Regions from separate parts of the Pseudomonas helmanticensis genome, predicted to be linked through region 3. Evidence: predicted binding sites of a transcription regulator. Region 3 holds the regulator's gene; each other region holds the start of a gene.

Region 1 (5,144 bases), 990 kb from region 3:
GGTCGGACATGGTATTTCCAGAGCCTTTGGCTAGTGAATCGGCAACGCATTGCCGATCCGGTTTTCAATCAGGCGCTTTTCTAAAAGAGCGCCCGCGTGGCACGAAGGTGTGCCGTTCCATCCCCGCTGCTCGGGTTAAAAGAGCTTAGATGCCGGGACAGATAAAAAAGTTGATGAAACAAAAAGTCTTAAAGCGACCCTTCGTCGCTTAGTACCCCAGCGCAAACGTGGGTCATTCTCACTAAAGAATTAAGCCCATCATCCAGCGCGGGGCCGATCATACCGGGGTTTGCTCAATAAACGTTCAATAAATACGCGGTTACTTATCGCTATAGCACCCTTTTCGTTACGTGCTTATGACAAAACGGTCATTCCATCGGTGTGACTCATTGGTTAGAACTGATCACAGGTTGACGTCGCAACGGCGTCAACACCTTGGCTCGCCACGCCGGCAGCGAGCCGCACCATGGCAGGTTGTTTTCTGCCCGACCTCGGTTGAGGTCAACGCGACACAAACAGTCAACAAGTGAGGGAAACACCCTATGAGAAGACTTAAGCGTGATCCGTTGGAAAGAGCATTTTTGCGCGGATATCAATATGGCGTTGGTGGCAAATCCCGTGAGCTTTGCCCATTTACTCTACCGTCGGTACGTCAAGCCTGGATTAACGGCTGGCGAGAAGGACGCGGCGACAACTGGGACGGTATGACCGGCACTGCGGGAATCCACAGACTCAACGAACTTCACGCCGTCGGCTGACACAGGGCATTAATTCCGACACGACAATCTGAATTTGTAACGAATTAACCACGCACGTCCTTCCCGGACGGCGGGCTACGGCCCAGGGGCTCCTTCGAGGAGCCCTTTTTTATGCCCGAAAACTGATGCACATCTCATGTAGGAGCTGCCGCAGGCTGCGATCTTTTGATCCTGTTTTTTAAAATCAAAATCAAGATCAAAAGATCGCAGCCTTCGGCAGCTCCTACATTGATCAGGTCAGCCTGGGTTATTTGCGTAGGGCGGCGATGGCGTCTACCGACTCGCGGATCAGTGCAGGGCCTTTATAGATGAAGCCGGAGTAGATCTGCACCAGGCTCGCACCCGCGAGAATTTTCTCCGCTGCATGCTTGCCTTCAGTGATGCCGCCAGCGGCAATGATCGGCAAACGCCCAGCCAACTCACCCGCCAGCACCTTCACGGTATTCGTACTCTTCTCACGCACCGGCGCGCCGGACAAACCGCCCGCCTCGTCGCCATGCTCCATGCCTTCAACGCCGACACGGCTCAGGGTGGTGTTGGTCGCGATCACCGCGTCCATGCCGGTTTCGATCAGCGCTTGCGCGACCTGCGCGGTTTCTTCATCAGTCATGTCCGGCGCGATCTTGATTGCCAGCGGTACATGCTTGCCATGACGCAAGGCCAGTTCGGCGCGGCGCGTGGCCAGATCAGCCAACAATTGCTTGAGCGAATCGCCAAACTGCAGGCTGCGCAGGCCCGGGGTGTTGGGCGAACTGACGTTGACCGTCACGTAGCTGGCGTGGGCATAAACCTTGTCCAGGCAGATCAGGTAATCGTCGACCGCGCGTTCAACCGGTGTGTCGAAGTTCTTGCCGATGTTGATGCCCAGCACGCCTTTGTATTTAGCCGCTGCCACGCGCGCCAGCAGGTTATCGACCCCGAGGTTGTTGAAACCCATGCGGTTGATGATCGCCTCGGCTTCCGGCAGGCGGAAAATCCGTGGTTTCGGGTTACCCGGCTGCGGACGCGGGGTCACGGTGCCGATTTCGACAAAACCGAAACCCAACTGTGCGAAGCCGTCGATGGCCGCGCCGTTTTTGTCCAGACCGGCCGCCAGCCCCACCGGGTTCGGAAAGTCGATACCCATGACGGTCACCGGCACGTTCGCCGGCGCCTTGCACAGCAAGCCATTGAGGCCCAAACGCCCACCCGCGCCGATCAGATCCAGCGACAGATCGTGGGAAGTTTCCGGGGAAAGTTTGAACAACAGCTGACGGGCCAGGGTGTACATGGGCGGCGATGACTCGGGCGGCGAAAAGAGGCGGCGATTATAGCCGGGCATGGGCCTGCGGCGCGAGGCGCACGCGTAAATCGCTGACGCTGGCATATGCCTTGCACTTTCTTCGTTATCAGCTCGCAGGCCAATGGCGGCAAACGGGCAAGGACAATGGCGTCGTCCCCGGGTTTTGCCTGCGCAAAGTCCAGGACGGCGTTTTTTTTGAGGTGGCGTTGGATGAATGAACCATCAGTGGGGCCGCTGGCCTGGGTCAACGGCAGCGATGCGCCGGAAAAAAGCGCGATCAACCTTGGTTTCATGGCCCTGAGCGATTGCGCTTCGGTCGTCGTCGCTGCCACTCAGGGCTTTGCTCAGCCCTATGGGCTGACCCTGAACCTCAAGCGCCAGGCTTCCTGGGCGAATCTGCGCGACAAGCTGGTCAGCGGTGAACTCGATGCCGCCCACAGCCTTTACGGCCTGATATACGCGGTGCATCTGGGCATCGGCGGCGTTGCCCCGACCGACATGGCGGTACTGATGGGCCTGAATCAGAACGGCCAGAGCCTGAATCTTTCACACGACCTGCAAAACCTCGGCGTGACCAGTCCTGAAGCGCTGGACCGGCACGTGCACCAAAGCCGCGCAAAACTCACCTTCGCGCAGACCTTCCCAACCGGCACCCACGCGATGTGGCTGTATTACTGGCTGGCGAGCCAAGGCATTCATCCGTTGCAGGATGTCGACAGCGTGGTTGTGCCGCCGCCGCAAATGGTCGCGCACTTGCAGGCCGGGCGCATCGACGGTTTCTGCGTCGGCGAACCGTGGGCTGCCAGCGCGGTGCAGCAGGATCTCGGCTTCACCCTCGCCACCAGCCAGACCATCTGGCCCGATCACCCGGAAAAAGTCCTCGGCTGCACCCGCGAATTCGTCGAGCAATACCCCAACACTGCGCGGGCGTTGGTGATGGCGATCCTTGAAGCCAGCCGCTTCATCGAAGCAAGCCCGGAAAACCGTCGCAGCAGCGCGCAATTGCTCAGCGCACAGGAATACCTCGACGCGCCCGTGGCCTGCATCGAACCGCGCTTTCTCGGTGACTACGCCGATGGCCTCGGCAATCGCTGGCAAGATCCGCACGCGCTGCGCTTTCACGGCAAAGGCGAAGTCAATCTGCCGTATCTGTCCGATGGCATGTGGTTCATGACCCAATTCCGGCGCTGGGGTTTGCTGCGCGAAGATCCGGATTACCTCGCCGTCGCCCGCCAGGTTCAGCAACTCGATCTCTACCGCGAGGCAGCCACGGCGGTCGGCGTTGCAGCGTGGGGAGCCGAGATGCGCAGCAGCCAGTTGCTCGACGGCAAACTCTGGGACGGTAGCGACCCGGCCGGTTACGCGCGCAGTTTCAAGCTGCACGCGTTGAACGACGACACCGCCCTTCTCGCCCATCGCTGACAGGAGACCGCGAACATGTTGCGCATTCTGCTGATCAACGACACGGCAAAAAAAGTCGGCCGCCTGAAAGCGGCGCTGACCGAGGCCGGTTTTGAGGTCATCGACGAATCCGGCCTGACCATCGACCTGCCCGTGCGCGTCGAAACGGTGCGCCCGGACGTGATCCTGATCGATACCGAGTCACCGAGCCGCGATGTCATGGAGCAAGTGGTGCTGGTCAGCCGCGACCAGCCACGGCCAATCGTGATGTTTACCGACGAGCATGACCCTGGCGTGATGCGTCAGGCGATCAAGTCCGGGGTCAGTGCCTACATCGTTGAAGGTATTCACGCACAGCGTTTGCAGCCGATTCTTGATGTCGCGATGGCGCGCTTCGAGAGCGATCAGGCGTTGCGTGCGCAGCTGCAGGCGCGGGACCAGCAACTGGCCGAGCGCAAGCGCATCGAACTGGCCAAGGGGTTGTTGATGAAAATGAAGGACTGCAATGAGGAAGAGGCTTACACCCTGATGCGACGGCAGGCGATGAGCCGGCAGCAGAAATTGATTCAGGTGGCGGAGCAGATTATTGCCATGAGTGAGTTGCTTGGCTGAGGTGTTCTAACCACTGAACGCCCCTCACCCTAGCCCTCTCCCAGAGGGAGAGGGGACTGATTGGGGGATGCTCGGGAAATAGGCCGGCCTGTAGCTTTCTGCTGTGAATCCGTAATCGACTCGGTTTCCCAAGTCGATGTCTGGCGCCAGACACCTCGGTCAGTCCCCTCGCGAAGTACGCCGGCCTGTAGCTTTCTGCTGTGAATCCGTAATCGACTCGGTTTCTCAGGTCGATGTTTGGCGCCAGACACCTCGGTCAGTCCCCTCTCCCTCCGGGAGAGGGCTAGGGTGAGGGGCTTTTGATTTTCCGGCTGTTGGCACAAATCTCGCTAAGCATCCCCTCAGGTAACCAACGGCGGTTGCCCCACCCACGACAAAGACGTCGCTCACCCGTTCGCCCCAACCGGCGCATCAGGTAGCGGCGTTTTTGCGTTTTGGCCCCACAGCTCGGGGCCGGTGGTGCGGCCGTGGCGGCGCCCCACTTGCTGTTGCATGACTCCTTTCGAGACTCTTTTCAGCTGAGGTGCGCGATGAATTCAAGCTTCTGGAAATCCGGCCACACCCCGACCCTGTTCGCGGCCTTCCTCTATTTCGACCTGAGCTTCATGGTCTGGTATCTGCTCGGCCCGTTGGCGGTGCAGATTGCCGCTGATTTGCACCTGACCACGCAACAACGCGGCCTCGTCGTCGCCACGCCGATCCTCGCCGGTGCGGTACTGCGCTTCATCATGGGCATGCTCGCCGATCGGCTGTCGCCGAAAACCGCCGGGCTGATCGGTCAGGTCATTGTGATTTGCGCGCTGTTCGGCGCCTGGAAAATCGGCATTCACAGCTACGAACAAGCACTGATCCTCGGCCTGTTCCTCGGCATGGCCGGCGCGTCGTTCGCCGTGGCCCTGCCGCTGGCCTCGCAATGGTATCCGCCGCAGCATCAGGGCAAAGCCATGGGCATTGCCGGCGCGGGCAACTCCGGCACTGTGTTCGCCGCGCTGCTGGCGCCTGTGCTCGCCGCCGCGTTCGGCTGGAGCAATGTTTTCGGCTTTGCGTTGATTCCGTTGATCCTGACGTTGGTGCTGTTTGCCTGGCTGGCG
Region 2 (5,144 bases), 1.3 Mb from region 3:
GAGGATGATGAAAGTAACGATCGCCGTGTAGATGACAGTGAAACCGACGCCTTTGCACTGAATCCACACTTGTGCGGCAATGTCGGTCACGGTGCCGAAGCCCCCCAGCGACGGTGCAGCGAAGACCCCGGTAAGGATCGCGCCGAGGATACCGCCGATACCGTGCACGCCGAACGCATCCAGGGAATCGTCATAACCGAGTTTGCGTTTCAGCGTGGTGGCGCAGAAGAAGCACACCACACCTGCGGCCAGACCGATCACCAGTGCGCCCATCGGGCCCACGGTGCCGGCAGCCGGAGTGATCGCTACCAGACCGGCAACCACACCCGAAGCGATACCCAGTGCGCTAGGTTTGCCGTGAGTGATCCACTCGGCAAACATCCAGCCCAGTGCCGCCGCAGCGGTAGCGATCTGGGTAACCAGCATCGCCATGCCGGCGGTGCCGTTAGCGGCCGCAGCCGAACCGGCGTTGAAGCCGAACCAGCCGACCCACAGCATCGCTGCACCCATCAAGGTGTAACCAAGATTGTGCGGCGCCATCGGCGTGGTCGGGAAGCCTTTGCGCTTGCCCAGTACCAGGCAGCAGATCAGACCGGCCACACCGGCGTTGATGTGCACCACGGTGCCGCCTGCGAAGTCGAGCACGCCCCAGTCCCACAGCAGGCCGCCGTTACCGGACCAGACCATGTGGGCAATCGGTGCGTAAACCAGGGTGAACCAGATGCCCATGAAGATCAGCATCGCGGAGAACTTCATCCGCTCGGCGAACGCACCGACGATCAGCGCCGGGGTGATGATCGCGAAGGTCATCTGGAAGGTGACGAATACCGCCTCGGGGAACAACGCCGCAGGCCCGGTCAGGCTGGCTGGCGTGATGCCGGCGAGGAACGCCTTGCCGAAACCGCCGACGAAGGAGTTGAAGTTGACGACGCCCTGCTCCATGCCGGTGGTGTCGAACGCGATGCTGTAGCCATAAATGACCCACAGGACGCTGATCAGACCGGTAATGGCGAAGCACTGCATCATCACGGAAAGAATGTTTTTCGAGCGAACCATGCCGCCGTAGAACAGCGCCAGGCCCGGGATGGTCATGAACAGCACGAGGGCTGTCGAGGTGAGCATCCAGGCAGTGTCGCCGGAATTGAGGACCGGGGCCGCCACTTCGTCTGCCGCCATAGCAAGGCCGGGCATTACGATAGACAACAGGGCTCCTAGCCCTGCGAATTTACGCAGAGTCATATTGTTTTCTCCTGGGGCGTTGGGGTTTGTGGCGGCGGTTAAATCGCGTCGGTATCGGTTTCGCCGGTACGGATGCGAATCGCCTGTTCCAGATTGACCACGAAGATCTTGCCGTCACCGATCTTGCCGGTGTTGGCCGCTTTGGTTATCGCCTCGATAACCCGATCCAGATCCTTGTCGTCGATGGCCACGTCGATTTTCACCTTGGGCAGAAAATCGACCACATATTCCGCGCCGCGATACAGCTCGGTGTGACCCTTCTGCCGGCCGAAGCCTTTGACTTCAGTAACGGTAATGCCCTGCACGCCGATTTCGGACAGCGACTCGCGCACGTCGTCCAACTTGAACGGCTTGATGATGGCAGTGACTAGCTTCATGAAACTCTCTCCCGAATTGGTGGACTTGCCCCAGGAAAACAAACCCGACTCAAGTCTAAGCGCAGTGCCTGGCTTTGTAACGCATCGTCGGCCTTACCTGCCCGACTGACGCCAGCTAACCGCTGCTGACGAAACTCCCCGCTTCGTCTGCCGCACTGCATTCGTCACAGCGACTGCATCAGTGCATGGGTCGAAGGTGACTAAGCAGAAAGCTTGCCATCTCGCCAAAAACCTCTGATTTCAATCCCTTGGCCGCTGCCGCAAGCCATCTCGTGCAAAAGGCCCTGCGGATACGCACAACAACGGTGCGTCGCCGTCCGTCCACCTGCGCGAAAAGCGTGCATCCCTGACCGCGAGATTGACTATAGACACTGCGTGATACACTGCCGGCCATTGTTTCCAGGACATCCACCATGCTCGCGCCCAAAGACTTCCTCGACGCCCTGAGCGGCACCGCCTCCCGCCTGTTCAACGGCGACACCCCGCTGCCGAAAGCCGAAATCGAAAGCCAGTTCAAGATGCTGCTGCAAAGCGCCTTCAGCAAACTCGACCTGGTCAGCCGTGAAGAGTTTGATAGTCAGATGGTTGTGTTGGCGCGCACTCGTGCTCGACTTGAGAGTCTTGAAGCTAAAGTTGCCGAGATGGAAGCCAAGCTGACACCGCCCGCTGAATAATCCGCGCCCCCTGTAGGAGCTGCCGAAGGCTGCGATCTTTTGATCTCCAGCCTTTCAACCATCCAGGCAACGTCCTACAACCTGCACCACCGCCGTCCGATTGCGCCGAAAAGCCCAGGTTTCTAAGCTCACCCGATGCTGATTGCTCAGCACCGGGTTTGGCGACCTGAACAGCTTAAGGCGCACGACAACCATGATGGCGGCTACATTTACCGCCACATCGTTTCATGGCGGTTGTGCGTGGGAGACCTTCGGGTCTGCCGGGTTCCTTTTGCTCCGGTTCGCCAACCCGCGTACAACTGCCACCCAATCGTTTGGCGACGATTGAGGGCAGCCCCTTAAGCAAGAGGAACTGCTCAATGAATCAAGAAGAGACTTATCTGACCCCGCACATCTTCACCCGCCACAAACTCCCCCTCCACGCCCTCCTCATCCAGAACCAACCGTGGTTCTGCGCCCGAGACCTGAGCCGCCTGCTGCACATCTACCTCAACGAACGCATGCTGCGAAAACTCGACCCCGACCAATACCAAACCCGTAAAACCCTGATCCACAACCAGATCGAAAACACCCTGCTGATCAGCGAATCCGGCATCTACGCCCTCCTCGTCTACCACTACTGCCCCGAATACCGAGCGCTACGCGAATGGCTCACCCACCAGGTCATCCCTACCCTGCGCGACGCCCAACACCCCACCACAAGCGAACGTCCACACCTGAGCCTGCTCAGTTGGCCGGACATGACGTTGAGTTTGTTGCATTGGAATAATCAGCCGTGGATACGGTTGCAGGATGTGCCGTTGATGATGGTGGAACGGGAACAGACCAAGCGCCCAATGACGGGGCCATGGTGGAAAAGGGCTTCACGGATGCTGCAATCGCTATAAACCCGCATGCCGGAGCTGGGCCCTGCGCAAATCGTAAGTCGTTTGGAGATTCATCCAGAACTCAGCCGTAGTGTTGAGATGAGTGGCAAGGCTGATTGCCAGATCGGCGCAGATCCCGAGCTGGCATTTCACAAACTTTTCGATCTTACTTTCGGGCCAGTTCGTGGGCATGGCCAGATCCATGACAGTCATGCCCAACGGCTCCATGAATTCCTTATTCAGAACCTCGCCCGGATGAATCGGGCGCATACCATTGCGGTCCATTTTTCGCCTCCAGAGGCTGTTTTGAGTGGCCAAACTGGAGCATCCGATTCAGGAAAACAAGACCATCAAAACCGTTTCGCCGGCGTCCTACAACTATTAGGGCATGGCCCTACAAAAATTAGCGTCTGCGCCCAGTTACGCAGCCCTTACGCATGTCATTACATTGGCAAACGAAATACGCCCATCAAGATGGAGGTATCTGTGAAGGATAAGAAGAGGAAGGAAAAGCTATTTCAGATTGTTGATTTTCACCTCGAAGCACTCCGTTTGACTGGGAATATGTCAGCCAACCAACGGCGATTTATTGAAGTTGCTGTTACATGTGGGCCAGCGCTTGAGCCAAGCGGCGTGCTGGCCGGTAGAAGGTCCTGAGTGAAAAATAAAAAAGGCGTCCATAGGACGCCTTTTTTTGTTCGGAGGAGTAGTCGCAGCGATTCTTTAGCTCCCGACTTTACGGCCTTGGGTTCAGAATCCGACAGGCTAGCCCGTCGTCATTACTTCAGAGAAACCAGCTTTCTCTGCTGCCAAAAATGCGGGGGAGCTTTTACTGGTGCCCAGTCCCGACGAATGCGCAGTTGCAGTCCTCGAGCGTGAGGATCCTTCAGTACCGCTCAGGAGTCAAAGCTCATTTTCGATCGAGAGCAGCGCAAAACCCTCATCCATACCGGTATAAAGTATTGCCTCCCCGCCCTCTCACACCCTGAACTGGCCATCTCCAACGTCCTTCACTAACGCAAGCCCAGTCCTACGAGGACCGTCCCCTACGTCTGATTACGTAAGCATCAATGTCTTCGATATCGTCTGCATATTGATCCCGACAGAACAAGACGATGCGAAGAAAAGGCAAAGGTACCGAGCTTCGAAATCAGACACTCAAATCTGAATCGCGCAAACTTGCACATCAAACAATGTCCATGGACCCAGAAGCCCTGGCAGCTGGAGTTGATGCTCTATCACTCAGGATCGATCCGATAACTCCAGTAGCAATCAACGCGTTCCACCAGTGGACCGGCCCCGTTGGGTATCCCTGGGACGCTGTTTTGGACTGGAAGACCAAAGATGCAAAAGGGCTGGACTTGGCGTTCTGGTACGAAGAAGAACTGTGCGGACTGTGCTACGCAACGCCGCGAAGAAGCACGATCTGCATGAAAATCGTCCTTTTGCAGGGACACACCTGCAAGACAAATACCTTGCGGGGCTGGATCGCTCCGATGGCATTGCTGACAACAGAGTTCTACGCCCGGAAGCTGGGGCGCACGCAAATCGAAGTACAAGAGCCAGACTCAGGCGCCATCCCTTACTATCAAACGCTGGGATTTTATTTTGATACAACCGGTCGCCTTGTCTTTCCATTGGACGACCAATAAGATCGAATCAAGCATCCCGGCACGTGAGGTGTTTATGAAGCAGAAGAAGCAGAAAACCCAACCGGCACGGGTTTCCAAACCGGGTATCGAGGCACTCGGTTTGCCGGACAGAGTATCAGCCAGTCAGCGGCATTTTCTGAAAGTGGCCGCGACCTATGGCAAGGAAATGGAGCCCGATGGTTGGCTCGCCGGTGGTGGAACCTGAGTACCGCAAAAATGACCGCCTGTCAGGCGGTTTTTTTATGCCTGAGGATTAGAGCCTTCAGCAACATCCAGTGAAGGTTCGCCCTTAAAACTGTCCGACCAACGCCCTCTCCCCAGACTACCCTTCAAGTA
Region 3 (5,144 bases):
TGATGATGGTGATGGATACGGCATTGGGTTGAAGCAGATCAAAAGATCGCAGCCTGCGGCAGCTCCTACATGGGGTTATGTGCTGCGGGTTAACACCACACGCGGCCTTCCAATGTAGGAGCTGCCGAACGCTGCGAACTTTTGACTTTGGTTATCAGCCACCCTCATCGAAGTAGTTGTTGATCAGCGCGACCAACGCATCCAGCGCTTCCTGATCCTTTTCACCTTCGGTGCTCAGATAAATCCTGGTGCCCTTGCCAGCCGCCAGCATCATCATCGCCATAATGCTTTTGCCATCGACCGTGGTCTCCGGCGTGCGCCCCACTCTGATCGTGCAATCCGGATACTGCCCGGCCACGCCAACGAACTTGGCCGACGCGCGGGCATGCAGGCCCAGTTTGTTGATGATTTCGATTTCCAGAGCAGGCATCGCGGTGTGAATCCTTTAAGTGAGGTCGCGGTGGCGAACCTGGACGTTCTTCAGGGTTTTCTGCAGGGCCTGACCCAGGCGTTCGGTCAGGTAGACGGAGCGGTGATGCCCGCCGGTGCAGCCTATGGCAATGGTGACGTAGGCACGGTTGCTCGCGGCAAAGCGTGGCAGCCACTTGTGCAGGTAGGTGAAGATGTCCTGAAACATCTCTTCGACCTCCGGCTGCGCCGCCAGATAGTCTGCCACCGGAGCATCGAGACCGGATTGCTCGCGCAATTCCGGCTTCCAGTACGGGTTAGGCAGGCAGCGTACGTCAAACACCAGATCGGCATCGACCGGCATGCCGCGCTTGAAACCGAATGACTCGACCAGAAATGCGGTACCCGGTTCCGGCTGGTTCAGCAGGCGCAGCTTGAGGGTGTCGCGCAACTGGTACAGGTTCAGATTGGTGGTATTGATTTTCAGGTCGGCAAGGTCGGCAATCGGGCCGAGCAGGGCGGTTTCGTCATGGATCGCTTCGGCCAGCGAGCGATTGGCATTGCTCAAGGGATGGCGGCGGCGAGTCTCGGAAAAACGCTTGAGCAGGGTTTCCTCGTCGGCATCCAGATACAGGACGTCGCACTGGATATGCTTGCTGCGGGCATCTTCAAGCAGTTCGGGAAAGCGCGACAGATGGCTTGGCAGGTTACGCGCATCGATCGACACGGCCACCAGCGGCTGCGCCAGTTCGGTGTGAATCAGGGCGCGTTCGGCCAGTTCCGGCAGCAATCCCGCCGGCAGATTGTCGATGCAGTAGTAACCGTTGTCCTCGAGGACATCCAGTGCGGTGCTTTTACCCGAGCCGGAACGGCCACTGACGATGATCAAACGCATGATTACTGCCCGCTTTGCTCGTCCAGGACAACCTGATACAAGGCTTGGTTAGTCTGGGCGCTGCGCAGTCTGTCGCGCACTTCCTTGCGATCCAGCATGCTGGCGATCTGACGTAGCAACTCCAGGTGCGCATCGGTCGCGGCTTCGGGGACCAGCAGCACGAACAGCAGGTCGACCGGAGCGCCATCGATGGCGTCGAAATCGATAGGGGCTTCAAGGTGCATCAGCGCGCTGACCGGCGCTTCGCAGCCCTTGAGGCGGCAGTGTGGAATGGCGATGCCGTTACCAAAACCGGTGGAACCGAGTTTTTCACGGGCAATCAGTGCCTCGAAGACATCTTGCATCTCCAGATCCGGCACTTCGCGGGCGATCAGGTTGGCAATTTGTTCGAGGGCTTTCTTTTTACTGCCGCCCGGCACGTTCACGAGAGAACGGCCGGGGGTCAGGATACTTTCAAGTCGGATCATGGGTTAGGGGGGTTATCGACCGGTAGCGCCCTGGAGGAGGCTCTGGGTCTTTTCCTTATGCTTTTTGAGTTGGCGATCCAGCTTGTCGGTGAGTGAGTCGATCGCAGCGTACATGTCTGTATCTTCTGCGTTTGCGACCACTTCGCTGCCGGGAATATGCAAGGTGGCTTCGATTTTCTGCTTCAGCTTTTCGACGCACATCGTGACTTGCACGTTGGTGATCTTGTCGAAATGTCGCTCCAGTCGTTGGAGTTTTTCCTCGATATAGGAACGCAGAGGTTGGGTCACTTCCAGTTGGTGTCCACTGATGTTGACTTGCATACAGCTTCTCCTTCGTTGCCAGTGCATAAAGCGGCAGGCCGAAAAGCCTGCCACTGGAACGCTGTAACGTGGCTTACATCAACCGCTTGCGTTCGCTCGAAGGCGCGATCCCGAGGGATTCGCGGTACTTGGCGACGGTGCGGCGAGCCACCTGAATGCCTTGTGCCTCCAGTAAACCAGCGATCTTGCTGTCACTCAACGGCTTTTTCTGATTTTCCGCAGCAACCAGTTTCTTGATGATCGCGCGGATCGCTGTGGACGAGCATTCGCCGCCTTCGGAGGTGCTGACGTGGCTGGAGAAAAAGTATTTCAGTTCATAAATACCGCGCGGGGTATGCATGAATTTCTGCGTGGTCACCCGCGAAATCGTCGATTCATGCATGCCGACTGCTTCGGCGATGTCATGCAGGACCAGCGGTTTCATCGCTTCGTCGCCGTATTCGAGGAAACCGCGCTGGTGTTCGACGATCTGCGTGGCAACCTTCATCAGGGTTTCGTTGCGGCTTTGCAGGCTCTTGATGAACCAGCGGGCCTCCTGCAACTGATTGCGCATGAAGGTGTTGTCGGCGCTGGTGTCGGCGCGACGGACGAAACCGGCGTACTGCGCGTTGACGCGCAGGCGTGGCACCGACTCCTGATTCAGCTCGACCAGCCAGCGCTCGTTGTCCTTGCGCACGATGACGTCGGGGACGACGTATTCGGCTTCGCTGGACTCGATCTGCGAGCCTGGGCGCGGGTTGAGGCTCTGCACCAGTTCGATGACCTGGCGCAGCTCATCTTCCTTGAGCTTCATGCGGCGCATCAACTGGCTGTAGTCGCGGCTGCCGAGCAGGTCGATGTAGTCACTAACCAGACGTTTGGCTTCTGCCAGCCATGGCGTCTTGGCAGGTAACTGGCGCAATTGCAGCAACAGGCATTCGCCGAGGTTGCGTGCGCCGATACCGGCCGGTTCGAATTGCTGGATGCGGTGCAGGACGGCTTCGATTTCGTCCAGTTCGATGTCCAGTTCCGGATCGAATGCCTCGAGAATCTCTTCGAGGGTTTCGTCCAGGTAGCCCTGATTGTTGATGCAATCGATCAGGGTCACGGCGATCAGGCGATCGGTGTCGGACATCGGTGCGAGGTTCAATTGCCACAGCAGATGGCTTTGCAGGCTTTCGCCAGCGGAGGTGCGGGTGGTGAAGTCCCACTCGTCATCATCGCTGCTGGGCAGGCTGCTGGCGCTGGTCTGGTAGACGTCTTCCCAGGCGGTATCGACCGGGAGTTCGTTGGGGATGCGTTCGTTCCATTCGCCGTCTTCGAGGTTGTCGACCGTCGGCGCGGTTTCCTGGTAGGAAGGTTCCTGGATCTCGGTGTTGGGCTTCTGTTCGGCGTTGTCGGCCAGCGGATCGGAATTGTCGAAGTCTTCGCCTTCTTCCTGGCGTTCGAGCATCGGATTGGATTCCAGAGCCTCCTGGATTTCCTGTTGCAGATCCAGGGTCGACAATTGGAGCAGGCGGATGGCCTGTTGCAGCTGCGGTGTCATCGTCAGCTGCTGGCCCATTCTCAAGACTAGCGATGGTTTCATGGCAGGGGCTTAACACCTTATTCGCCGGCGCTACGCGCCATCCACTACAGGGCGCCGAAGCGCCAAACTTAAGCAAATTATATGCCTGAAACTGAAGTGTTTGCCTAGAGCGCTGTAACAATAAAAAGATAGAAAACTTTATTGACGCGTTGCTCAGGCGAGCGGTGAACACCTTTGAAGCGACGTGTTTGCCTGGAGCGCTGTAACAATCAAGCGTATTAAATCGCGCTTGAATCGATACTGCGCTCCGGCGGCACCGGGCACTGTCACGCTTACAGGCGGAATTCGTGGCCCAGATACACTTCCTTGACCAGATCGTTGGCCAGGATGGTTTCTGCGTCACCTTCGGCGATCAGTTGACCGTCGTTGACGATGTAGGCCGTTTCGCAGATATCCAGCGTCTCACGCACGTTGTGGTCGGTGATCAGTACACCGATACCCTTGGCCTTGAGGTGGTGGATGATCTGCTTGATGTCGCCGACCGAGATCGGGTCGACACCGGCGAACGGTTCGTCGAGCAGGATGAATTTCGGCGCAGTCGCCAGGGCACGGGCGATTTCCACCCGGCGGCGTTCACCACCCGACAGGCTCATGCCGAGGTTGTCGCGGATGTGGCTGATGTGGAATTCCTGCAGCAGGCTTTCCAGCTCTTTGCGACGTCCGGCCTTGTCGAGTTCCTGACGGGTCTCGAGGATCGCCATGATGTTGTCGGCGACCGACAGTTTGCGGAAGATCGACGCTTCTTGCGGCAGATAGCCGATACCGGCCTTTGCACGACCGTGCATTGGCTGGTGGCTGACGTCCAGGTCATCGATCAGCACGCGGCCCTGATCTGCCTGCACCAGGCCGACGATCATGTAGAAGCATGTGGTCTTGCCGGCGCCGTTGGGGCCGAGCAGGCCGACGATCTGACCGCTGTCGATCGACAGGCTGACGTCACGCACGACCTGGCGGCTTTTATAGGCCTTGGCCAGGTGCTGAGCTTTCAGAGTTGCCATTACTGGGTTTTCTCGTCGGTTTTCTTCTTCGGCTGGATCACCATGTCGATGCGCGGACGCGCCTCGGTGACCTTGCTGCCGGTAGCGCGACCGGCGCTGGCCAGTTTCTTCACGGTGTCATAGACGATTTTCTCGCCCTGAGTCGTGTTGTTGTCCTTGTCGACAACCTTGGCCTTGTCGATCAGCACGACGCGATTTTGCGCAGCGTGGTACTGGATCGTCACGCCCCAGCCCTGCACGGGCTTGGTGTCACCTTGAGTCTGCAATTGCTCGAAGTAGGCAAGGTTGCCCACCGACGTCACCACGTCGATATCGCCGGCCGGGGTACGGGTGATGGTCACCGTGTTGCCCTTAACGATCATCGAACCCTGGGTGATGATCACATCACCTTTATAGGTAGCGATGCCGTTCTTGTCGTCCAGTTGGGCGTCGTCGGCTTGAATGCGGATAGGTTGCTGCTGATCGTTCGGCAGAGCCCAGGCGCTCAC

The links. Region 3 encodes sigma-54, which starts transcription at its own class of promoters, with help from an activator protein. Its sites were predicted from a motif close to ANTGGCATNNANNTTGCTNT; they were not measured.
Positions count from the first base shown of each region.
Region 1: the regulator sigma-54 is predicted to act here: its motif matches at 2,117-2,136, upstream of QOL84_RS10040 (CmpA/NrtA family ABC transporter substrate-binding protein).
Region 2: the regulator sigma-54 is predicted to act here: its motif matches at 1,818-1,837, upstream of glnK (P-II family nitrogen regulator).

Region 1 is NZ_FXUY01000001.1:2,287,345-2,292,488, forward strand. It holds gene rlmKL (bifunctional 23S rRNA (guanine(2069)-N(7))-methyltransferase RlmK/23S rRNA (guanine(2445)-N(2))-methyltransferase RlmL) at 1-10, opposite strand, end outside; gene rmf (ribosome modulation factor) at 543-758, shown strand; gene QOL84_RS10035 (quinone-dependent dihydroorotate dehydrogenase) at 1,006-2,028, opposite strand; gene QOL84_RS10040 (CmpA/NrtA family ABC transporter substrate-binding protein) at 2,251-3,462, shown strand; gene QOL84_RS10045 (ANTAR domain-containing response regulator) at 3,478-4,053, shown strand; gene QOL84_RS10050 (nitrate/nitrite transporter) at 4,584-5,144, shown strand, end outside.
Region 2 is NZ_FXUY01000001.1:4,614,464-4,619,607, reverse strand. It holds gene QOL84_RS20545 (ammonium transporter) at 1-1,239, opposite strand, end outside; gene glnK (P-II family nitrogen regulator) at 1,278-1,616, opposite strand; gene QOL84_RS20535 (accessory factor UbiK family protein) at 2,030-2,290, shown strand; gene QOL84_RS20530 (BRO-N domain-containing protein) at 2,650-3,177, shown strand; gene QOL84_RS20525 (HigA family addiction module antitoxin) at 3,172-3,441, opposite strand; gene QOL84_RS20520 (N-acetyltransferase) at 4,272-4,808, shown strand; gene QOL84_RS20515 (hypothetical protein) at 4,843-5,013, shown strand.
Region 3 is NZ_FXUY01000001.1:3,280,976-3,286,119, reverse strand. It holds gene QOL84_RS14835 (ZIP family metal transporter) at 1-32, shown strand, start outside; gene QOL84_RS14830 (HPr family phosphocarrier protein) at 155-430, opposite strand; gene rapZ (RNase adapter RapZ) at 446-1,303, opposite strand; gene ptsN (PTS IIA-like nitrogen regulatory protein PtsN) at 1,306-1,770, opposite strand; gene hpf (ribosome hibernation-promoting factor, HPF/YfiA family) at 1,783-2,091, opposite strand; gene QOL84_RS14810 (RNA polymerase factor sigma-54) at 2,165-3,658, opposite strand; gene lptB (LPS export ABC transporter ATP-binding protein) at 3,931-4,656, opposite strand; gene lptA (lipopolysaccharide transport periplasmic protein LptA) at 4,656-5,144, opposite strand, start outside.